One region of the Priestia sp. P5 genome, then DNA from elsewhere that is predicted to be linked to it. Evidence: predicted binding sites of a transcription regulator. Region 1 holds the regulator's gene; each other region holds the start of a gene.
What was found. The regulator Rex, encoded in region 1, represses fermentation and respiration genes when NADH is low (regulators of the CRP and FNR family bind a similar motif). The targets are predictions, from matches to a motif close to TTGTGAAATATTTCACAA.
Positions count from the first base shown of each region.

Region 2: the regulator Rex is predicted to act here: its motif matches at 5,811-5,828, upstream of MMB69_RS22705 (AtpZ/AtpI family protein).
Region 3: the regulator Rex is predicted to act here: its motif matches at 5,422-5,439, upstream of MMB69_RS23150 (anion permease).

Region 1 is NZ_JAKWFJ010000011.1:6,269-14,767, reverse strand. It holds gene MMB69_RS26830 (ABC-F family ATP-binding cassette domain-containing protein) at 1-974, opposite strand, end outside; gene MMB69_RS26825 (redox-sensing transcriptional repressor Rex) at 1,433-2,071, shown strand; gene tatA (twin-arginine translocase TatA/TatE family subunit) at 2,125-2,310, shown strand; gene tatC (twin-arginine translocase subunit TatC) at 2,326-3,081, shown strand; gene MMB69_RS26810 (YdiK family protein) at 3,108-3,335, opposite strand; gene MMB69_RS26805 (CPBP family intramembrane glutamic endopeptidase) at 3,332-4,060, opposite strand; gene groES (co-chaperone GroES) at 4,360-4,644, shown strand; gene groL (chaperonin GroEL) at 4,712-6,343, shown strand; gene MMB69_RS26790 (AAA family ATPase) at 6,502-7,452, shown strand; gene MMB69_RS26785 (DUF58 domain-containing protein) at 7,463-8,499, shown strand, end outside.
Region 2 is NZ_JAKWFJ010000003.1:217,567-226,065, forward strand. It holds gene atpD (F0F1 ATP synthase subunit beta) at 1-279, opposite strand, end outside; gene MMB69_RS22670 (F0F1 ATP synthase subunit gamma) at 316-1,173, opposite strand; gene atpA (F0F1 ATP synthase subunit alpha) at 1,279-2,787, opposite strand; gene MMB69_RS22680 (F0F1 ATP synthase subunit delta) at 2,803-3,348, opposite strand; gene MMB69_RS22685 (F0F1 ATP synthase subunit B) at 3,345-3,863, opposite strand; gene atpE (F0F1 ATP synthase subunit C) at 3,966-4,178, opposite strand; gene atpB (F0F1 ATP synthase subunit A) at 4,269-4,979, opposite strand; gene MMB69_RS22700 (ATP synthase subunit I) at 4,998-5,369, opposite strand; gene MMB69_RS22705 (AtpZ/AtpI family protein) at 5,376-5,597, opposite strand; gene MMB69_RS22710 (S8 family serine peptidase) at 5,895-8,087, opposite strand; gene wecB (non-hydrolyzing UDP-N-acetylglucosamine 2-epimerase) at 8,155-8,499, opposite strand, start outside.
Region 3 is NZ_JAKWFJ010000003.1:317,347-325,845, forward strand. It holds gene MMB69_RS23135 (sensor histidine kinase) at 1-1,464, opposite strand, end outside; gene MMB69_RS23140 (response regulator transcription factor) at 1,442-2,131, opposite strand; gene MMB69_RS23145 (alpha-amylase) at 2,382-3,833, shown strand; gene MMB69_RS23150 (anion permease) at 3,862-5,295, opposite strand; gene MMB69_RS23155 (class I SAM-dependent rRNA methyltransferase) at 5,575-6,774, opposite strand; gene MMB69_RS23160 (PepSY domain-containing protein) at 6,968-7,999, opposite strand; gene MMB69_RS23165 (response regulator transcription factor) at 8,233-8,499, shown strand, end outside.

The DNA.
Region 1 (8,499 bases):
TGACGCTCAATTTCAAACGAAAAACTAGCTGATTTTTCGCCTTCGTTAGGTCGATTTATTAACTCCATTCGATCGAGCTGCTTACGTCTGCTTTGCGCACGTTTTGTAGTCGATGCGCGGGCGATGTTTCGCTGAATAAAATCATTTAGTTTTGCGACTTCATCTTGCTGCTTTTCGTACTGACGCAACTCTTTTTCATATCGCTCTGCTTTTTGTACAAGGTATTTAGAGTAGTTGCCCGTGTACTTGACCGTTGTTTTTTGTGTGACTTCATACACTTGATTTACGACCTTATCAAGGAAGTAACGATCGTGTGAAACAATTAAAATAGCTCCTTCATACCCTTGCAGAAACTGTTCCAGCCATGCTAAAGTTTCAATATCTAAGTGGTTGGTAGGCTCATCCAGAATAAGCAAGTCTGGCTTTGTTAAAAGCAGTTTTGCAAGAGCCAAGCGCGTTTTTTGTCCACCGCTCAAGGAGGAAATAGGGGTGCTATAGTCAAAGTTTGAAAAACGGAAACCGTGAAGAATAGATCGTGTATCCGCTTCATATTGATAGCCGCCTAAATCTTTGAACGTTACTTGAAGCTGATCGTACTCTTTGGTTAGTTTTTCGTATTGAACTGAATCATTAAAAATGTCTGGATCGCCCATCTTTGTTTCAAGCGTACGTAATTCTTTTTCCATCTTCTTTAACGGAGCAAAGACCGTCATCATTTCTTCCCATATGGAGAGTGTTGACTCAAGAACTGTATCTTGTCCCATATAATCAATGGAAACACCTTTAGGTTTAATAATTTCTCCGCTGTCATAAGAAAGCTGCTCAGCAATAATTTTTAATAAAGTTGATTTACCAGCACCGTTTCGTCCCACTAGGGCAATGCGGTCTTTTGATTGTACTTCTAACTTTATATTCGATAAAATGGGTTCTGCCCCATAGTATTTTGTAATACCGTTCAATTGTAGAATAATCATTTTTTCACCTCTAGTAGTATATCCATAGTGTATTTTAACATATTTTCAACTACAAGTTCTTCCTACAAGCGTTTGTAATTTGCAGAGGGACAAGAACAAATGATGAAGCGAATGTTTTGATTCATGAAATAAAATGATTTTACCTGCACATTTTATACAGGATACTATGTTAAAATAAGAGATAAGTGCATCTCTGAACTTATATATGATGGATGTAGAAAATCCGTCATGACTAACAAACGGATCCTTTGAAGGGCTAATTGCTTCGTTCTAGCTACCGACTTTAAGTAGTGCTGGATAGACAAAAGGCGTCGGGGTGTGAAGCGGAGTATATATAAAACAAGAGAAAAGAGAGAGAATTGGAAGCGCTACCTCAAAGCGGTTGAGGCTTTGTGAAAGGTAATGCAATATGACTTGAAAATGTTAGTAATGACATACATGAACTGAGGGGGTACAACGTGAACACTGAACAATTAAAAATACCACAAGCAACGGCTAAACGATTGCCGCTTTATTATCGTTTTTTAAAAAACTTGCATGCTTCTGGTAAACAGCGTGTTTCGTCAGCGGAGTTAAGTGAGGCAGTGAAAGTTGATTCTGCTACTATTCGCCGGGATTTTTCTTACTTTGGAGCATTAGGGAAAAAGGGATACGGCTACAATGTGAATTATTTACTTACATTTTTCCGTAAAACGTTAGACCAAGATGAAGTAACGAAAGTAGCACTTATTGGCGTAGGGAATCTGGGAACGGCCTTTTTAAATTATAATTTTATTAAAAATAATAACACCAAAATTGAGTGCGCTTTTGATGTGATAGAAGATAAAGTCGGTACAAAAGTAGGCGACGTGCCGGTTTATCACCTTGACCAATTGGAAGATTATATGAGTGATGATATCTCAGTGGCGATTTTAACAGTTCCTGCCACTGTGGCTCAGCAAATTACCGATCGTTTAGTGAATTGCGGAATTAAAGGGATTTTAAACTTCACTCCTGCACGCTTAAACGTACCGGATGAGATTCGACTGCATCATATTGATCTGGCTGTAGAATTACAGTCGCTTGTCTACTTTTTGAAAAATTATCCTGTTGAATAAGATGGACTGTGTTACGATTTCCTTAAGTCTAAATTAATAAGGAGAGTGGGAATATGGGGATTGGAGCAGGCAGTTGGATTATTATTGCGATTGTAGCACTGCTTATTTTTGGGCCGAAACGGTTACCGGAGCTAGGAAGATCAGTCGGGCAAACGCTTAGAGAGTTTAAGCATGCCGCTAGCGGTGCATCAGATGATCGTGAAAAAGATAAACAGCGTCAAGTAGATGACAAAGAGTAAAAGGGTGATCATAGTATGACCGAACAAGAAATGTCAATATATGATCATATAGGAGAGCTGCGAAAACGCATTTTAATTGTTTTATTTTTCTTTGTCATTGCCACAGTTGCTGGCTTTTTTATAGCGGATAAGGTTATTGTCTATTTACAGCATGCTGATGAGGCAAAAAATTTAACGATGAATGCATTTAGGCTAACAGATCCAGTTAAGATTTATATGCAGTTTGCTGTTATTATTGGCTGTGTACTTGCAGCTCCTGTTGCACTGTATCAACTTTGGGCATTTATTAGTCCTGGTTTATATGAAAAAGAGCGTAAGGTAACGCTTGGATATATTCCTGTTTCCATTTTTCTCTTTATCGGCGGTGTCTCTTTTTCTTATTTTGTGTTGTTTCCATTTGTCGTCGATTTTATGACGCGCGTTTCTGATGAGCTGAATGTAAACCAAGTGATTGGCATTAATGAATACTTTTCTTTTTTAATGCAGCTCACACTGCCTTTTGGGCTGTTGTTTCAGCTTCCTGTTGTCGTCATGTTTTTGACGCGATTAGGAATTATCACGCCTATGTTTTTATCTCAAATTCGAAAGTATGCCTATTTCGTACTGCTAGTTATTGCCGCACTTATTACACCACCGGAATTGCTCTCGCACATGATGGTGACAGTGCCGCTCTTAATTTTGTATGAAATCAGCATCATTATTTCCCGCATTTCGTATCGCAAAGTGTTAAAGGCAAGGGCAGAGCAAGAAAGAGAAGATGTTAGTATGTAAAAAAAACCACTGAAACAGTGGTTTTTTTATTTAGATGAATCATCTTGATTTTTATATTGCTGCTGCAACTTTTTAATTTTATAGTGCAAGATAAAAATGCGAACCGCAAATCTGAAATCGAACGCGGCTACGAGTGCAAATAAGATTGTGGGGAAATTCCACACGGTTTCCTGAGCATTTTGAATAGCCAGGTAGGTGAATAAAACCCCCATAATAATATAAATAAACCCTCGTGTTAAAGGGATATTCTTCATAAAAACATGCCTCCAAAAATAAACTGCATTTGTTCTGCTTGCTTTTGCATTTCTATAATTTTATCTGCAAAAATAGTTTGAGATAAAATAACGATTGTATTCATCAACACGTGAGCAATAATGGGTACAATAATTAGTTTTGTTCTTGCATAAAGGAATGCAAAAACAAATCCCATGGCTGTATACACGAGCAAATGTTTAAAATCCCAGTGTACGGCAGCGAAAATAAGGGAACTAATAAATGCAGAGACAAAGAAATTATATCGTTTGTGAAGAGAGCCGAAAATAATCTTTCGAAAAATAATCTCTTCTAGAATTGGTCCAATAACAGACGTAACGACAATGAGGAACGGCGTTGCTTTAACAAGATTAACAATATTTTGTGTGTTTTCAGATACTTGGGTAATGCCAAGAGCGTGCTCAATCATACCTGCTACAGCTTGACCAGCCATAGCCAGGAACACTCCAAGGACTGACCAGACCACAGTTACCGTTGTTCCCGCATGTTCTATACGCATGGACATGTCACGGCGCAGCAGCAGTAAGACAATAAGTAAACCAAGGATAAAGCTAATGATGGTCCAATAAGTCAAAAGCATGACATTCGCTGTTCGAACTGGATATTGATCAAACATTCCTGTTAATTTTAACAGCGGTATACCAATAACTCCTGAAAACTGCATAAGGATGTAGGTGAGGATAACATACCAATAACGTTTTTCCAATCTTCTATACTCCTTTAAAAGGTTTTTATGTATATATGTCGAAGAAGTACTGTAAAGTCAGTAATTTCTTCTTGCTCGTATTGTAACATACATATTATTGAACAGAGAAAAGAATGCTTTATTTCTCAAAATCGTCGAAATCTAAGACTATTATATGTAGTTGTTGTAAATTTTAAATTTTTTTTGTTTAATACTTGCAAAAAAAACCCACTTTGTTTTAATATAATAATTGTGTTAGCACTCGTCGAGGTTGAGTGCTAATAAAAATGTAAACATATTATTTGAGGAGGTTGTTTCACTTGTTAAAGCCATTAGGTGATCGCGTAGTGATTGAACTTGTAAAATCTGAGGAAAAAACAGCAAGCGGTATCGTGTTACCGGACAGTGCAAAAGAAAAGCCACAAGAGGGTAAAATTGTTGCTGTAGGTACAGGCCGAGTATTAGAAAGCGGTGAGCGTGTAGCTTTAGAAGTAGCTGCGGGCGATCGTATCATCTTCTCAAAATATGCGGGTACTGAAGTGAAATACGAAGGTACTGAATACTTAATTTTACGCGAAAGCGATATTTTAGCTGTAATCGGCTAATTTTAACCACAAACTTATCATACGTAAAAAATAGATTATTAAGAACATCTTGAGGAGGTCAAAGAACATGGCAAAAGACATTAAATTTAGCGAAGAAGCACGTCGCGCAATGCTACGTGGTGTAGATACATTAGCAAATGCTGTAAAAGTAACGCTTGGACCAAAAGGTCGTAACGTTGTATTGGAAAAGAAATTCGGTTCACCGCTTATTACAAATGATGGTGTAACAATTGCAAAAGAAATCGAATTAGAAGACGCATTTGAAAATATGGGTGCTAAATTAGTAGCGGAAGTTGCTAGCAAAACAAACGACGTTGCTGGTGACGGTACAACTACTGCAACAGTTTTAGCGCAAGCAATGATCAGAGAAGGTCTTAAAAACGTAACGGCTGGTGCTAACCCAATGGGTATCCGTAAAGGTATGGAAAAAGCAGTAGCTGTAGCGGTTGAAGAACTAAAAGCAATCTCTAAACCAATTCAAGGTAAAGATTCAATTGCTCAAGTAGCGGCTATCTCAGCAGCTGACGAAGAAGTAGGTCAATTAATTGCTGAAGCAATGGAGCGCGTTGGTAACGACGGCGTTATCACACTTGAAGAATCAAAAGGTTTCACAACTGAATTAGAAGTGGTAGAAGGTATGCAGTTTGACCGTGGATATGCATCTCCTTACATGGTAACTGATTCAGATAAAATGGAAGCTGTATTAGATGATCCATACATCTTAATCACAGACAAAAAAATCGGTAACATTCAAGAAATCTTACCAGTATTAGAGCAAGTTGTTCAACAAGGCAAGCCTCTATTAATCATCGCTGAAGACGTAGAAGGCGAAGCTTTAGCAACATTAGTTGTGAACAAACTTCGTGGTACATTTACAGCTGTAGCTGTTAAAGCTCCTGGTTTCGGTGATCGTCGTAAAGCAATGCTACAAGACGTTGCAATCTTAACAGGCGGAGAAGTAATCACTGAAGAGCTTGGTCTTGACTTAAAAACAGCAGGCATCGATCAATTAGGTCGCGCTTCTAAAATTGTTGTAACAAAAGAAAATACAACAGTTGTAAACGGTGCAGGAAACGCAGAAGATATCCTAGCACGCGTAAACCAAATCAAAGCTCAGCTTGAAGAAACAACTTCAGAGTTTGACCGTGAAAAATTACAAGAGCGCTTAGCAAAACTTGCTGGTGGCGTAGCTGTAATTAAAGTTGGGGCGGCAACTGAAACTGAGTTAAAAGAACGTAAATTACGTATTGAAGATGCATTAAACTCTACGCGTGCTGCGGTTGAAGAAGGTATCGTAGCTGGTGGTGGTACTGCATTAGTAAATATCTATAATAAAGTAGCAAGCATCGAAGCTGACGGTGACACTGCTACAGGTATCAACATCGTATTACGTGCGATTGAAGAGCCTGTACGTCAAATCGCTCACAACGCTGGTTTAGAAGGATCAGTAATCGTTGAGCGTCTAAAAGGCGAAGCAGTTGGAACTGGATTTAACGCTGCAACTGGCGAGTGGGTAAATATGCTAGACACTGGTATCGTTGACCCAACAAAAGTAACGCGTTCAGCTCTTCAAAATGCTTCTTCTGTAGCGGCTATGTTCTTAACAACTGAAGCAGTTGTTGCTGATAAGCCAGAAGAAGGCGGAGCACCTGCAATGCCTGATATGGGCGGCATGGGTGGAATGGGCGGCATGATGTAATCACTGCCCTACCTAAAAAAGCGACCAAGTACTCACTTGGTCGCTTTTTTGCGTGCATTAATATTTTCAGATTTTTTTAAAATTTGTTAAGATAGTACTATGTTTATTGAAAAACATACTAAACTCAAGGCTTAACTGAGTTTTAAGGGGGAGCTTCGTTGATTCAGCTGGATCATATTAATAATAAATTAAATCAAGTATTAGAAAACATTGATCAAATTGTAATCGGAAAGCGTCATGTATCTACGTTGAGTTTGGTTGCTTTGCTTGCAAAGGGGCATATTTTGCTTGAAGATGTGCCGGGTGTGGGGAAAACGATGCTCGTGAAGGCACTGGCCAAATCGATTGATGCCGAGTTTAAACGAATTCAATTCACGCCTGATTTGCTGCCGTCCGATGTAACAGGTGTTTCTATTTACAGTCCAAAAGACATGGAATTTCATTTTCGTCCAGGTCCTATCATGAGCCACATTGTGCTCGCTGATGAGATTAACAGGACTTCTCCTAAAACACAATCGGCGCTTTTAGAAGCAATGGCTGAGCATCATGTAACAACCGATGGTATCACCCGGGAAATTCCAGCGCCTTTTTTTGTGATGGCTACTCAAAATCCTGTTGATTTTGATGGGACCTATCATTTGCCGGAAGCGCAGCTGGATCGATTTTTATTCAAATTAAGCATGGGGTATCCTACGCAGGAAGAGGAGCTTCAAATTTTAAACGGCGTATCGACTCAAGTTAATCTTGAGGATGTCAAACCCGTTATGAGCATTCCAGAATTAGTACAGGCTCAAAAAACTGTAAGCAGTATTTATGTAGATGATGCGATTAAGCACTATATCATCGAAATCATTCGCAAAACGCGCTCTCATCCACATATTTCGTTAGGTATTAGTCCTCGTGGAACGGTTTCCTTTATGAAGGCCGTTCAAGCATATGCTTTAGTGAAGGGAAGAGACTACTGTCTTCCTGATGATGTTCAAGAGCTTGCTTCGTATGTGTGTGCACATCGATTAACGCTAAGATCTGATACCCAGTACAGCGGCTTAACAGCGGGTGATGTGATGAAGCAAATTATGGCTGATACGAAAGTACCTGTTAAAAGGTAAGAGGTACTTTATGAAACAGTATATAAAAGTGATATGGAATAAATGTAGAGACTGGTTCGTTTTATTCTGCATCTTTGCTGCTACGTTTTCTTACGCGATGTTTCAAGGGGGCTTTGTCAGCTGGTTTTTATTTTATAGCTTCTTACCTTTTGGATCATATGCGGCAGCCGTTTTGCTTTATCCGTTAAAGAAGTGGAATGTTACTCGTGATGTGAAGCTACAGCCTCGATTCGCTGGAGATCATCTTTCGTATGACATTCACATTACACGCTCCTCGGCTTTTCCTGTTTATATGGCAGCAGTGAAAGAGGAGAGTAACCTTTTAGATCAAGAAGAAAGAACAATTTATCCGCTTTTTCAACGAAACGCTGTTATTCCGTATGAAAGATCGTTTGTAGAAAGAGGAGAATATGAATTTTTTACGATTTCGATTGAAATGAGTGATTTATTAGGAATTGTAAAAAAGAAGGCATATTATCCACTGCAGCAGCGGTTTGTCGTGTATCCTCAAATCCATGAGATAGATATCCCGTTTCTTTTAGCGGGAATAGAAGAAGGAAAAAATGAAGTTTCGACGGGGAATCAATCTACTACGTTAGTGACAGGCATTAGAGAATACCAGCCGGGTGACCGATTAGGGTCTATCGATTGGAAGGCGACGGCTCGTAAAGCTACGTTGATTTCTAAAGAGTTTGGTCATTACCATGAACGGAGTATGATTATCATTGCAGATGTTATAAGCTCTCTATACTTTGAAGAACGAATGAGCTTTCTGGCATCCATGCTCATTCATGAAGAAACCAAGCGTAAAAAAATCGATTTTCTTTTAGCTGGAGATGCACTTTTTTCACCCAAAACCTCTGAACAAAGTGAGACCGATAACCTGTTGTATCACTTAGCGCGTGCACAGCCTGTGAACAACCGAGTATTCGAAACAGAATTTAAGGGTATTGCCATTCAAAAGCAGCATTCTTTTATGGTCATTGTCAGTCAAGTTACAGGGACTCTCATTGGGCAGGTTCAATCTAAGCTGAGTCTGCATGCTAA
Region 2 (8,499 bases), on a different contig from region 1:
ACCTAACGTAACGTCACCAACTGGTACTGAGATTGCTGCACCTGTATCTTCTACTTCTAATCCACGAACTAAGCCGTCAGTGGATGACATTGCTACTGTACGAACTGTGTTATCACCTAAGTGAATCGCAACTTCTAATGTTAATTCGATTGCAACTTCACTTGCACTGCTCGGTTTATGTGAAATTTTAAGGGCGTTATAAATTGCCGGAAGGTGTCCGTTGTCAAACTTTACGTCTACAACTGGACCCATGATTTGAGTAACGCGTCCTTTTGTCATCGTGTTCCCTCCTAACTTGCTTTTCCATTAAACTTTCTATTCTAACGCTGCCGCTCCGCCAACAATTTCCGTAATTTCCTGGGTAATTGCCGCTTGACGTGCACGGTTATATGACAATGTAAGATTATTGATAAGATCTTTTGCATTGTCTGTTGCACTTTTCATCGCTGTCATACGAGCAGCATGCTCACTTGCTTTTCCATCAAGTAGGCCGCCGTAAATTAAACTCTCTGCATACTGAGGAAGTAATACTTCTAAAATCTCTTCTTGTGATGGTTCAAATTCATAACCAACAAGTTTACCAGAAGGTTGAAGATCTGTTAGAGGCAATAGCTTCTTCTCCGTCACTTCTTGTGAAATCGTATTGATAAAGTGATTGTAGTATAAGTAAAGTTCATCAAACGTACCGTCCGCAAACATTTGAACTGTTTGTGAAGCAATTCCTTGAATGTCAGCAAAAGCTGGCTGATCTGCTAAGCCTGTGATTTCAAGCAAAACCGGAATACCGCGTTTTACGAAGAAATCTCTCCCTACTCGTCCAATTGCAATCACACCGTATTCATCAGGTGATTGATGGCGTTCTTCAATAGCTTGAGATACTTTTCGCAAAATATTACTGTTATATGCTCCTGCTAGACCGCGATCTGAAGTGATTACGATATAACCAGTCTTCTTCACGCTGCGCGCAGTTAACATTGGATGTGAAGCGCCTCTGCTGCCTAGGGCTACACTTGAGACTACCTCTTGAATTTTTTCCATATATGGAACAAACGATTTTGCATTTTGTTCCGCTCTATTCAGCTTTGCAGCTGAAACCATTTCCATTGCTTTCGTAATCTGGCTCGTTTTTTTCGTCGATGTGATTCGAGTTTGTATATCACGTAATGATGCCAAAGGTTTCACCACCTTGTTTTAGAAGATCACGTGGTATGAAAGGTGAACAAATGTTCACCTTCACCTTATTGAAAGATTGTCTTAACATACCATGCTGACAATATATTATTCAGATGCAATAAATGTTTTCTTGAATTCTTCAAGTGCTGATTCGAATACGCCAGCTTCAGGAAGGCCACCAGTTGTACGGATTGATTCAAGTACTTCTTTACGGTTTGATTCTAACCATGTTAAGTACTCGTCTTCAAAGCGTGTAATATCTGATACTGGAACATCATCTAAGAAGCCTTTTGTTAATGCGTAAAGCACAGCTACTTGTTTTTCTACGCGAAGCGGTTTGTGTAAACCTTGTTTTAAGATTTCAACTGTACGCGCTCCTCGATTTAATTTTGCTTGAGTTGCTTGGTCAAGATCAGAACCGAACTGAGCAAACGATTCAAGCTCACGATAAGATGCAAGGTCTAGACGCAGTGTACCTGCTACCTTTTTCATCGCTTTAATTTGTGCAGATCCCCCTACACGTGATACAGAAAGACCAGCATTAATCGCAGGACGTACGCCTGAGAAGAATAGATCTGACTGTAAGAAAATTTGTCCGTCTGTAATCGAAATTACGTTCGTTGGGATATAAGCAGATACGTCTCCTGCTTGCGTTTCAATAAATGGAAGAGCTGTTAATGAACCTCCACCTTTTGCGTCCGATAACTTTGCCGCACGCTCTAATAAACGAGAGTGCAGATAGAATACATCCCCTGGGTACGCTTCACGACCTGGAGGACGGCGTAATAGTAATGAAAGTTCACGATAAGCTGATGCTTGTTTTGTTAAGTCATCGTAAATAACAAGTACGTGCTTACCGTTATACATAAACTCTTCACCCATTGTTACTCCAGCGTATGGTGCTAAGAATAATAGTGGAGCTGGTTGTGAAGCTGATGCTGTTACAACGATTGTGTAATCTAGAGCACCGTGTTTACGTAATGTCTCTACTACGTTACGAACTGTTGATTCTTTTTGGCCAATCGCTACATAGATACATACCATATCTTGATCTTTTTGGTTTAAGATTGTATCGATTGCTACCGATGTTTTACCCGTTTGACGGTCACCGATAATTAACTCACGCTGTCCACGGCCGATCGGCACAAGTGCGTCAATCGCCTTGATACCTGTTTGAAGCGGCTCATGTACTGATTTACGATCCATAACGCCAGGTGCAGCACCTTCAATTGGACGTGTTTTTGTTGTTTCTACCGGGCCTAAGCCGTCTACTGGCTGACCTAATGAGTTAACAACACGACCGATTAACTGCTCTCCTACTGGAACTTCCATGATGCGTCCTGTACGGCGAACTTCGTCACCTTCACGAATTTCTGTATATGGTCCTAAAATAATGATACCTACATTGTTTTCTTCTAAGTTTTGTGCCATTCCCATGACACCATTTGAAAATTCAACCAGTTCTCCAGCCATGACATTGTCGAGGCCATGAGCACGTGCGATACCATCCCCAACTTGGATAACAGTACCTACATCACTCACTTTAATCTCAGACTGATAGTTTTCAATTTGCTGCTTGATCAGCGCACTAATTTCTTCAGCTTTGATGCTCATGAATTTCACCCCTATCTACGATCTGTGTGCAAGAAGTCCTCGGTGGATCGTTTCTAATTTGCTGCTAATGCTGCCATCATAGATACGATTACCAATGCGAAGCTTCACGCCGCCGATTAGGCTTTTATCTACTACATTTGAAATATTTAACGTATGTTTTCCAACTTTTGAAGCAAATGATTGCGAGATTGCTCGTTTCTCATCTGCGCTTAAAGGTTTGACAGAATAAACAGTTGCGTCTGCCACGCCACGTACTTCGTTCGCTAGGAAACGATACTCTTGCACCATTTGGCTAACAATTTGAATGCGGTGACGCTCTAATAATAGAAGAACCGTATGTTGAACAGTTGGTGAAAGTTCAGCAAATGCCTCACTTACAAACTGTTTTTTTCGCTCAATTGTAATTTTTGGATGAGTTAATACATCCATTAATTCAGGTGTTTTAGCAAACACCTCTTCAACGATTTGTAGCTGGTCTTGCATTTCATCGATCATCTGTTTTTCTGTTGCTAATTGAAAAAGAGCTAGTGCATAGCGCTTGGCTACAGCTGGTTGACTCATCGTACATCCCCTACTTCTTGGATATATTCATGAATTAACTTCTCTTGATCTTGTTCAGAAAGTTCTTTTTCAATAACTTTCGACGCAATTAAAACAGATAATGAAGCAACTTGCTCACGTAACGCAGCAACTGCTTGATCTTTTTGCTGTTCGATTTCTTGTTTTGCTGCAGCTTTTAGACGCTCAGACTCTTCGCGTGCTGCTGCAATGATTTCTTCTTTTTTATCTTCTGCAGACTTTCTAGCGTTTTCCATCATTACTTGCACTTCTTGACGAGATTGCTTTAAGATTTCACGCTGCTCTTCAACAAGCTTCTTCGCTTCCTCATTTTGCTTTTCTGCTTCATCAATCTCACCGGCAATATGCTCTTCACGTTTTTTCATGATTCCCATTACAGGACCAAACGCGAATTTTTGAAGTAACGCAAGTAGGATAAGGAACATCACTAATTGGAAAAGAATATCTCCACCATTAATGCCTGCTGCTCCTAACACAAACATGTTCGACACGGCCATGTTCACTCCCTTCAGAGACTCCACATATATAATTTACTTCTTAAAGACATAAAGTAATGGCGAAGGTTCTTTTGAATGATCTTCGCCACATGTAACACATTATTATTTACCTTGTACCATGAATGCAATAACTACGGCGATAATTGGAAGCGCCTCAACTAAGGCAACCCCAACGAACATCATTGAAGTTAATGTACCACGTGCTTCTGGTTGGCGAGCTGTGCCTTCAATCGTCTTAGAAACGATAAGACCGTTACCAATACCAGCACCTAGTGCCGCTAAACCAATCGCAATTGCAGATGCTATTAAACCCATTTTATAAAGTCCTCCCTTAATATATATGATTTTGTTTAACTAAGTTTTGTTTTGTCCAAATTGGGTATTACTTGAACAAAGCTTTATAAATTAATGGTCGCTACTCACTTTGTGAGATAAATAAACCATCGTTAACATTGTGAAAATGAAGGCCTGAATTGCGCCTACAAAAATACTGAATCCTTGCCATAAAAGCATTGGGATAGCAGCTCCAATTGTACCTAGGAAGCCTGTTGTTGCTAAACCAGCTAGCAAGCTTAACAAAATTTCCCCAGCATAAATATTACCGTAAAGACGAAGGCCAAGCGTTAACGTATTGGCAAACTCCTCGATAATCTTAAGCGGGAATAAAAATGCCATTGGCTTGAAGTAATCTTTCGTGTATGCAGAGAAACCTCGCATTTTAATACCATAATAATGTGATAGTACAACTACCATAACGGCTAACGTCAGCGTAATTGCTGGATCAGCGGTTGGCGATTTCCACCATAAGTTATGGTCAATCACGATGGCGAATGGAAGACCCAACATATTTGACACAAAAATGTACATAAGTAAAGTTACACCTAGCGTCAAAAAGCGGCCACCTGTTTTCCAATCCATATTGCTATTAACGAGTCCTTTAACAAAATCTAAGACCCATTCAATAAAGTTTTGTGCACCGCTTGGCTTCATAGCAAGAGTACGAGTACATAAAACTGCAATTAAGAATACAATAACAGAAGCTACGGTAACCATAAGCAAGTTACTTTGACTAAAAGTAAGGCCTAGAAACTCTATAGTTGGTGATTCATGACCCAACTGTGTTCACCTCTCTTTCTATCTTCTACGCATATTTTGAACAACTAAATCTATGATAATGACAACATAATACGTCATTAATCCCACAACTACACTAATAATATGAAAGGTTTTTGGATAAGAGATGGTAATCACAACTGCGAGAGCAGCTGTTGCAAATCTTACAACAGTCCCAATTGAACGGGGCTTTTTCCCCTCATCCAACGCCTGTCCAAACTGCTCAAACTTTCTTACTAAGTTCCACAAATTATACAAACTCAAGGCGGTTCCTAAAATTAAACCTGCAAAAACAGCCTTATAACTTGTAAATCCCCAGCCGAGAACGTATAATGCTAACAAATACAATATGTATGAACGAAGTCTTGGAAAAACGTGCTGCAAATCCTGCATGAATTATTAATCTCCTGAAAAAAAATGGTGGACTGTCCGCAGCATCATAAAAACACCTGCTGCTAGCCCTGAAAGAAGGCCTAAAATCAAAAATAGTGGTTCGGTGTCAAGCCATTGATCAGCCCATCTTCCAGAGAATAAGCCAATTAAGACTGAACCTGCTAACTGTGATAGAATGATTGACACTAATGCCATCGCTTGCAAAGGATGACGGTTGCGATCTTTCATAAGCTCATACCCCTTTTGCAAAATTTTCTTTTTTCCGAATTCTCTATCGTTTTCATAGCTCAATATATGATAGAAAGGCAAAAAAAATTGCTAAAAAAGGTAAAAACAGCTAATAAAATACGCAGAAATATCAACGGTTTTCACAGGTTGAAAACCTTATCATTTATATTCCCTGTAAGCATACAATAGCGTATATTTAATGTCAATGTGTTTAAGCTAAAAACTTCACAATCTCTTCTTATTGTTCACATTTCTGCCACACATAAAACCTCTTCAAATGAAAACATTTAAAGAGGTTCATTCAATCGTTATTGTACTGTGTACAACCTGCTCTTGTCTATGCTTTTTCACAAATGCAAATATTTGGTACACTCCTGGTACAAGCGATTCATCAATCGTTATTTTTCGTTTTCTCATGCCTCTTTCTACATCCACGTCAACATCTAAATACGATACAAACTGTAAAGACTGCTTATCAAAAAGAGCGACGCCTAACTGATCTGCTCCTTCAGGCAAAAACAGTTCATAGCTATACGTATTTTTCTCTTTTTCCGCTGCTACTTGCAATCCCATGACACGAGGATAATCTGGAATGCTAATCATGTACATATAGGGAAGCGAAAATGTTTCACGTGAATCATTTATTTCCAAATATCCGTCATATATACCTTTATTTTTAAAACGGGGCTGCACCGATAAAGTGACAGCTATCTCTTTTGTCTGACGGGGTGGCACCGTGACGGGTAATGGAACATCCCAGTTCACTCCTTCATCCCTTTTTGGAACGTTTAAGCGATACGTTTTTGCTTTATCAGACTGGTTATCAATTTTAAAAGATAAAACTTTCTTTGATGGACGCGTAAAAATACCAAAAGATAAAGAAGATGGATAAAACAAAGATTCTGCTGTGACGGCTTTTGCTATTTGAATTCTTCCCGCTCCTTGTTCATATACGCGATACGTTTGACCGTTTAGCTGCTGCATTACTTTACTGGTGTTCATCAATGAAGCTTTGACTTGTTCAGGAGACCAGTTCGGGTGAGCTTGTAAAATCAGCGCACACGCTCCAGCTACATGGGGCGCAGCCATACTTGTGCCATGCATGCGTTCATATCCTCCAGGAACTGTACTATTAATGAAGTAACCTGGTGCGACGACGTCTGGTTTGATTCCCCAAGTAGTCGTTACAGGCCCTCTTGAACTGAAAGATGTGAGCAAGTCTTGCACCACTTGCTGGCCAGTGCGTAAGTACGGTTGTTGAGACTGAATGTGTTGGCTAATGGTGTCACCGCTTTTTTTACTTACCCATATCACGGGAATATTTACTGACTCTTTTAGTTTACTGACTATGCTTTTTTCTGTCGGGCTATATAAAATAACCGCTTTTGCTCCCGCCAGTTCAGCTTGTTTAATCTTTTTTTGAACCGCATTTCCTTCTGCTTTTAGCAAAATGACGTTACCCGACGCATGCTTTTGCTCTTTGGAATCTTCTTCATTTATTACACGCAGCGTTTGATTAAACGTCCATGGACGAGACCCTTCTACTGGCGCCATCATAATTTTTTCTTTGTTAAATCCAATTGTTAGAAATTGAACTGTTGTCGGAGAAACAGAAGCGCCAACGGAAATAGCTTTTCCCGCTGTACCCGGAGAGCCCACCGTCCATAAACCTGGACCTGAATTGCCGCTAGATGTAACCGTTACAATTCCTTTTTCAACAGCTCGATCTAACGCTAAGCTTGTTGGTAAATCAGGGCCATTCACATCATTTCCTAATGATAAATTAATAATATCTACATCATCTTGAATTGCTTTTTCAATAGCTAGAATAACACTTTCAGACGTTCCAGCTCCTCCAGGTCCAAGAGCTCGGTATGCATAGATTTCCGCTTGGGGTGCTACGCCTTTAATATTCCCATTCGCTGCAATAATACCAGCTACATGAGTACCGTGCAGAGTCGGTTCTCCTTGCTCACGAGTGGTTTCCATCGGCTCATAATCTTCATCTATTACATCGTAACCCCCTCTGTAGGTTTGTTTTAAATCAGGGTGAGAATAATCAACCCCCGTATCGATAACGCCTACTTTGATCCCTTTTCCTGTTAAGCGCTGATTGTGAGTATCAAACAAGCCTCTTACCTGTTCTGAGCCAATGAACGTTACGCTATTTTCTTCTGTAACCTGATAGTTTTTAATAGAATGTGAACTAATAATAGATGGATTCTGAGATAGTTTTTCCAAATCCGAGATGGAGCCGTTTAATGAAAGTCCTGTAAACACTGTGTGAAATTCGCTCTTAATCTTTATATTAGGATAATTTTTTTGTAGCTGACTTTTAAATTTCGTGAATTTTTCTTTTTTAATCATCACAATGATTGATTTTTCCTGATGATTCATTTCTTGTTTTATAGAAGGAAATGTCGGATTGAGCGACATTTGCCCTCCTCCACTTCCCAATATAAAGCTAATCATTAACCATTTAATCCACATAAAAAAACACCTCTCACACTATCGTGTCTCAAAGAGACGCTTTTCATGTGAAAGGTGTTTAGAAATCTTACGAAAGCGGATTAAAAGCTTCCGGTCTGTTTTCACGGCGGTTGAAATAGTAGCTAATAGCATCACAAATGCGTTTAGAAGCTAAGCCGTCTCCGTAAGGATTCGATGCTTGTGACATTTGCTTATATACGTCTTCATCTATTAACAGCTCTTTTGCTAGCGTATAAATCGTTTCTTCTTCCGTGCCTGCTAGTTTGAGCGTTCCTGCTTCAATTCCTTCCGGGCGCTCTGTTGTATCGCGAAGTACCAATACAGGTACGCCTAATGAAGGAGCTTCTTCTTGAACACCGCCCGAATCTGTCAAAATAATATGAGCGCGCTCAGCGAAGTTATGGAAGTCAAT
Region 3 (8,499 bases), on a different contig from region 1:
GGCGATTTGATCAATTGAGATAATAATTTTATTTAAATAATTAACTCGTAGCATAAGCAGTATCAAAGTAACCACTCCTACAACACTTCCAACAGCTAAGTACAGTATGGATACTTGTTCTGCAAACATAGATCCACTAGTCAATAGAGCTGCAACAGCAAACACGGCAAACACTAAAAGCAGCACTACAACCATTATATGCATGCCAATATGTCTGATAATAAAAATAGATTGAAGAAAATAAATTACTTGATAAACACACGTTCTTTTATATTCTTCTATGTCATCTATTGTGCGCATACGCTGAAACAGTAGAAATACTTGAAGTGCCCATAGGGAAATAGCTATGGATATTGCTATCATATAAAAGAAGAACGTAGCAACATGCTTATATGATTCTAATAAAGAAGCAGGATAGCCGTTCAGAACTAGACTTAATGTAAAAAATGAATATAAAAGAAAAACAATTATACAAATATCTAAAGGTATTTTTTTATAAACCCTCTGTACTGCAGTTTGTTTTGTTATTTCTTTTAAATGTCCAGTTATTGTTTTTTTATAAATAAAGGAACCTATTAGCAGAGCTAGTATCCCTGACAATGCATACACGAGAAACGCTACATTTTGATGATGATAATAGTTATATTCATCAAATAAAGGACTAATGAAGGTTTCTTTTTCAGGAACAGCAATTATACCCGTAAACTTCTGCTTTAAATACCGGGTTGGGATCTCTGAGTCTACCTCACTGCTTAACGACGAATTTTTATATTCATCTGCTTGGAACACAAGCGGTGATTGAGCTGAATAAGTATGTTTATACAATATGTTTTTCTGTTTTACTAATTGATTAACATCTTCTTTGCCTGCGTTTTGGATGTTCGTGTATATTTTGTTCGTGTTCCTATCTTTTAAATAATACATGATGTCTTTTTTATATTGAGATAATGTTTTTTGTCTATCAAAAGCTTCATCATATAGTTTCTTCATTTCGAGTTTTTTGTTTTTCGCTATTTCTTCTCGAACGAATTGATCATCTTGAAACTTTTTTTGAATGTTTTTAACTTCTAGATCCTGCTGCTTTACATAGGCAGCTTCAACGTTTTTGCTCTTTGCCTGTTTAGCGTCTTCTATTTTTTCTTCATATTTATCGTGCACGTTTTTTATTTGTTCTGTTAATGTTCCTTCCGTATATCGATACGACTCAATCTCTTCTTCTGTTATCTTATTTGCATTAACGGTATTCTTATCTTTTTGTGTCAATTCTAAAAGGTAGAGATCATTTGTAAAACGACTTATTTGCTTTTTGAAGTCTTCTGATTTTACATAGCTGCTTTTTTGTAAATAGTTTGTTTTTAATAGATTATGCACGTTACTAATTGAAGAAATAGTTGCTCCTAAACCAAATAAAAACAAGATAATCCCTATAGCTGAAATGACGCTACTTTTCCATTTTGTATCCAAGTCCCCACACAACCTTTACATACCTCGGATTTTTTGGTTCAATCTCAATTTTTTCTCTTATTTTTCTAATGTGTACCGCTACTGTGTTTTCTGCGTTGTAGCCTGGTTCATTCCATACGCGTTCATAAATATCATGTATGGAAAAAACTCTCCCTGCATTTTTCATTAATAACTCTACAATTTTATACTCAATGGGAGTCAGCTTAATGAATGCCCCATCAAGAGTGACGGACTTAGCCTCAATATCAAGTACGAGACCTCGGATATCAATCGTCTTTGTTTCCTCATATGTACCTAATGTCACATATCTTCTTAACTGTGATTTAACTCTCGCTATCAGTTCTAATGGATTAAAAGGCTTTGTCACATAATCATCTGCTCCTACCTGCAGACCGAGCACTTTATCTGCATCTTCGCTTTTAGCGCTCAGCATAATAATCGGGATATTTTTTTGTTCTCGGATTTTAAACGTCGTTGAAATGCCGTCTTGCCTTGGCATCATAATATCAAGAATAATTAAGTGAACTTTTTCTTTATTTAGTATCTCTATGGCTTCGATTCCATCTTTGGCCGTAAAGACTTTAATACCTTCATTTTTTAAATAAATAGCAATGCCATTACGGATTTCTTGCTCATCGTCTACGACTAAAACCACATATTCGTTCATTGATTTCTCACACTCCTTTCAAAAGTATATCATGGGTCATTTCGTCTATGGGTTTTATTGTAAACTGCATTTCTTAAGAAAAAGGAAGGGGAAATCTTAAGATTTTCTTAAGCTTCATATGTTGAAAAAGGTTTAAAGAATAGGGATAACAGGAACGTTAAAAGAAAAAATATAATCAATTCCTCATTTGATTCTAAAGAACTATCCGTGAGCGATTATATCTTTTTATTTAAAAGGAGGATGATTTAACTTGGAACGGAATCATACAATTATGCAATTTTTCGAATGGCATGTGCCAGCTGATGGCGAGCATTGGCAACGCCTCAAAGAGCTCGCTCCTCAACTAAAAGAACAAGGAATTGATTCCGTATGGATTCCCCCGGTTACAAAAGGTGTTTCATCAGAGGATAATGGCTACGGCGTTTACGACTTATACGATCTTGGCGAATTTGATCAAAAAGGAACCGTTCGTACAAAGTATGGAACCAAGCAAGAGCTGCATGAAGCGATTGATGCCTGTCATAATCATGGAATTAATGTCTATGTGGATATTGTAATGAACCATAAAGCTGCAGCAGATGAAAAAGAAACGTTCCACGTCATTGAAGTGGACCCCATGAACCGAACAGAAGAAATTTCTGAACCTTTTGAAATTGAAGGGTGGACAAAGTTTACATTTGAAGGGCGCGGCGATCAATATTCTTCTTTCAAATGGAACTTTAATCATTTTAACGGCACTGATTACGATGATAAAAATGGAAAAGAAGGCGTTTTTCGTATTGCCGGAGAAAACAAAAGCTGGAACGAAAATGTGGATCAAGAGTTTGGCAACTACGATTATTTAATGTTTGCAAATATTGATTACGATCATCCTGAAGTTCGAGAAGAAATGATCAAATGGGGAAAATGGTTAGCAGACACTCTGCAGTGCGACGGTTATCGATTGGACGCCATTAAACATATTAACCACGATTTTATTAAAGAGTTTGCCCACGAATTGTCCTCTTCTCAAGAAAAGCCCTTTTATTTTGTGGGAGAGTTTTGGAATCCAGAGTTAACAGCCTGTCAGGAATTCCTAGACGTGATTGATTATCAAATCGATTTGTTTGACGTATCGCTGCACTATAAACTGCATGAAGCCTCTCAGCAAGGAAGAGATTTTGATTTAACCACGATTTTTGATGATACATTAGTCAAGACTCACCCGTTGAATGTTGTCACATTTGTAGATAACCATGACTCTCAGCCAAATGAATCTTTAGAATCTTGGGTAGAAGATTGGTTCAAACAAAGTGCTTACGCTCTAATTTTACTTCGTGAAGACGGCTATCCTTGTGTGTTTTACGGAGACTATTTTGGGATAGGCGGAGAGCACCCAATTGAGGGAAAAGAAAAAGATATTTCCGCTCTCTTGCATGTACGCTATGACAAAGCATACGGCCAGCAAGACGATTATTTTGATCACCCGAATACCATTGGATGGGTAAGGCATGGTGTAGAGGAATTTGAGAAGTCTGGATGCGCTGTGGTGATGTCAAACGGCGAAGATGGCGAAAAGAGAATGTTCGTCGGCCAACACCGAAGTGGACAAACGTGGATTGACTTCACAAACAACCGAGAAGATCAAGTTGTGATTGAAGAAGATGGCTACGGACAGTTCCCTGTAAACGGCGGCTCTGTATCCGTGTGGGCTGAAGCATAAAAAAACAGTGGCCTGCGCCACTGTTTTTTTACCATAGACCTAGCAGTTTCCACCACAAGCCGCCAATTCCAATCCAAATGATAATATGAATAATTGAAATTAAAAAGCCGAGCGACCACCATTTTTGCTGCGTTACATATCCACTACCGAAGAACACCGGTGCCGGCCCACTGCCGTAGTGAGTTAAACAGCCAAATAAATTGCTAAAGAACGCTAAAATCAATGCTGACAGTAACGGAGGCGCACCAGCGGCCACAATGACAGATAAAAATGCTGCGTACATAGCGCTGACGTGAGCCGTGTTACTTGCAAAAAAGTAGTGAGAATAAAAATATGCAATAGCTAGTACAATCAACGCCGTCATCCAAGACATATGACTAACAGTGCCTTTCATCAGATCACTGAACCAAGGAATCATGCCTAGATCATTTAAGAAAGTTGCCATCATAACCAAAACAGCAAACCAGACTAATGTATCCCATGCTCCCTGTTCTTTTTTGATGTCCGACCAGCTTAACACTTGCGTTAAAAGCAGCGCACATAGACCAATAAAAGCAGTTGTTGTTGCATTAATATTTAAATTAGCTCCAAAAATCCACAGCACAAGAAGAAGTAAAAATACGCCAATCATGTACCATTCTTCTTTCTTTAGCGGACCCATTTCATTTAGTTTTTTTGCTGCAATTTCAGATGCTTCCGGCGTTTCTTTTAATTCTGGCGGATAAAGCTTATAAATAACGAGCGGAATAACAATTAAACTAATAATTCCAGGTACGATTGCAGCCGCTGCCCAGCCAACCCATGAAATAGTCTTGCCTGTAATTTGTTCCGTCATTTTAACAGCAAGAGGATTGGCCGCCATTGCTGTTACGAACATAGCGGATGTGATCATATCTCCTTGAAACGATACTTTTGTTAAGAAAGCGCCGACTCTGCGCTCCGTACCGTCTCCAGTTCTCGATCCGTATGTTTCGGATAAAGAACGAATTATTGGAAGAATAATTCCTCCAGCTCGTGCTGTATTAGACGGCATTGCAGGTGATAAAAGCAAGTCACTTACAATAAGAGAATACGATAGTCCCAACGTCTTTTTACCAAACAAACGAACGAAGATATAGGCAACCCTTGTTCCTAGACCAGTCTTAATAAAACCTCTAGAAATAAAGAATGCAATAACGATTAACCAAATCGTCGTATTTTGAAAACCGCTGAGCGATTGTTCAAGTGTTAATGTATTAGTTAATACAATAATGGTTAAAGATAAAATAGCTACACTGCCTAATGGCAATGGTTTAATGATAAGCCCTACGATAGTAGCCACAAAAATAGCGAATAAGTGCCAAGCCTTCACATCAAGTCCGGACGGAGGTGTAATAAACCATAAAACAAGTCCGATTGCCAGACAAATTAATAAAGGAATAATTTTCACTTCGCCGGCAGGCTTTTTTGTTGTTTCAGCCATAATCTTTCTCCTTTCATGTTTTTAAATAATAGTAATAGTATGCTCTTTCCACTTCGTACCCAATACTTATCCCATTTAAAATAAAATAATTGTAAAAATACGTTTCGTAAGGATGATATTGTAAAATTGTGAAGTGTTGAGCATAATTCCTTTATTATTTTATCATATATATTGACAATATTTATCTCTTACCTTCATTTTATTCCCTTCAAAATAGCTTGTAAGCGTTATTTTATTAAAAATAAATAAACTGCATGAGTTCATCATGCAGCCTTGTATTTAGCGATTTACTTTTTGAATAAACACGACTTTGAGATAATCACCTGACTTAAATTCTTTTATTGTTTTAAAATCAGCTGGAAGAGAGAACTGCTCCATCATTTTGTAGCGTTCCCCTTTTTCGTTAAAAGCTTTTTCAATAAACGAATGAAACTTTTTCATATCAAAATTACTTGCATTCGTAGATGCTACAATGACACCATTCGGCTTTGTAAGCGCAATGGCTTCTTTTAATAAATCTTTGTAGTCTTTTGCCGCGCTGAACGTATGCTTTTTTGATTTAGCAAAGCTCGGCGGATCTAGCACCACAAGATCGAACGTCATATTCTTCTTGACCGCATATTTAAAATACTTAAAAACATCTTCTACAATAATGTCCTGTGCTTCGTGATCAATTCCATTTACACTAAATTGCTCAATTGTTTTTGCCAAGCTGCGATTGGCTAAGTCGACACTTGTTGTTTTCGCAGCTCCTCCAAGAGCGGCCGCCACTGAAAATGCGCCTGTATACGAAAACATGTTTAGAACGGTCTTTCCTTTTGCATATTTATCTCGAATCGTTTTACGGACGTCTCGCTGATCTAAAAAGACCCCAACCATCGCTCCGTCATTTAAATAAACGGCAAAACGAATACCATTTTCTTTTACAATTAAAGGGAATTCACCTTTATTTCCTGTGACAAAATCATCTTCTTCAATATACTGCCCTTTTACGTTGAAACGTTTTTTCTGGTACAGCCCTTTAAAGTTAGGCGCAGATTTTAAAGCTTCAATAACGTATTCTTTAAATTGATAAATTCCTTCACTATACCAACTCGTGACGTAATATCCGTCATAATAATCAATGATTAAGCCGCCAATTCCGTCACCTTCACTATTAAATACACGAAAAGCAGTTGTATCTTCAGACGCATAAAAATCGTGACGAGAGGCAATAGCTCGCTCAATTTTTCGTGCAAAAAATGCCGCGTCAACTTGTTCACTTTTCTTCTTCGTCAGAATCCATCCGTAGCCTTTGTTTTGTTTTCCATAATAGCCTTTGGCTAAGAATTGATTCTTTGGAGTGACTAAGTTAATAATAACGCCTTCTTCTTGCAGTTTATGACCATCAACAAGCGCATCTTTTTCAATGAGTGGATAACCTTTATTCACTTTTTTAATAAAAGCTTCTTTGGCTATAACTTGTACTTCTTTTCTCATGTGTACACCCTATCTATTTAATTTAGTTCATTCTAGTTTTATCCATTTTACGAGAATAATCTACATTTATCTTAACATAGATAACCGGTAATGTTTCCAGTTACAAAATAGAAAAGCAGAGGATGCCTTGAAGCACCCTCTGCTTGATATGAATGAAAAATGAAATGTATGTTTTATGTTTTAAGATAAAAAATTATGAGCACTCTTGTCCAGTATATGCATCGAACTTAAGCGTCTGCTGCTTGCTTCCGCTCACTAAAGTCACCACGTATACAGTTATTGAGTTTTCTGTTATAAGCTCAATATGCTCTACTTTTCCTTCTTGATGTTTTAAAGCAAGAACTTTTACAGCGTTCTCCGTTAACGGCTGAAGATTATCATGTTTTACATGTGTGATTTCACCCGAAACCGCATCGATTGTAACTGTGTATTCCGTATTATCTTTGATTATTTTCACTGTGAAAATCGCTGCGTTTTGATCATATTCTACTATTTTCACCTTACCTGCATATGTAGCCAATGCAAGATCTTTTGCATCTTGTCTCGTTAATACCTTCACTTCTTGCTGAGAAGTATTAACTACTTTTCCTGTGAAAGCATCTAACGTTACTGTATATTGAGTGCTATTTTTAAGAATCACTGCGACATACTGACTAGCGGATTCTTTAAACTCCAGACTATATACGTAACCACTATATTGTTTAACAATTGCTTCTTTTATTTTTTGCTCTGACATTAGCTGCAGCTCTTTTTTATTCTCATGAATGACTTTTCCCGTTAGACCATCTACAGTTAACGTATATTCTACTTTGCCATCTACTACAGTTAACGTATATTCACGCGTTTCTTTGTTAAAGGTAATAGATTGAATAGCGCCTTTATACTGCTTAAAAACAGATTCTTTCACTTGATTTTGTGTCCATAACTTCACTTCTCGCTTCTTTACTACTTTTCCAGTGCTCGCACTTACTTCTACAATTCTTTGCTCCAGGTTATTCGTTACAATTGTAATCACATACACACTCGATTCCTGCTTAAATTCTGTAGATGTGACCGTACCGTTGCAATCTTGCAGAGCAATACCTTTTGCCTGAGCTTGAGAGATACTCACATGTTCAGTTGCTTTCATTGTCTTCATTTCTGCAGCGTGACTCGTTGTAATAGAGCTAAATGCAATTGCAGTTCCTAAAGCAGATGTAGACAATACTTTTGTCCATTTAATCATCCTTAAATTTCCTCCTCTTTCACCATTAGACTTTCCGTCTAATTTATGGCGTTTTATCTAGTACGCCGTTCATTATGCAAAAGATTTCTGAGAATAAGACGAATAGAAGCTTAAAGTTAGCTGAAGATATAAGAATAGCTACTATTTTTCAGCTTGCTTTCAGCTATTATTCAGGGCTGTTTCAGATAAAAAAGCATAATAGAAAGTAGAGGAGCAAAGGAGTTTTCACCATGATGGATCAATTAAAAGGAATTAAAGTCTTGCTTATAGATGACGAACCCACTATTTTACAGTTTTTATCTTTAGGTTTAACGAATGAAGGATTTGATATCAAAACTGCCCAAGACGGAATTGAAGGAATTAATATAGCCAAAGAATTCAAGCCTCATATCGCTATTGTAGATGTTATGCTTCCTGGAATGGATGGATTTGAAGTATGCCGCTTGTTAAAGAAAATGGGGAATATAGCTGTCATCATGCTAACAGCAAAAGATCAAGTG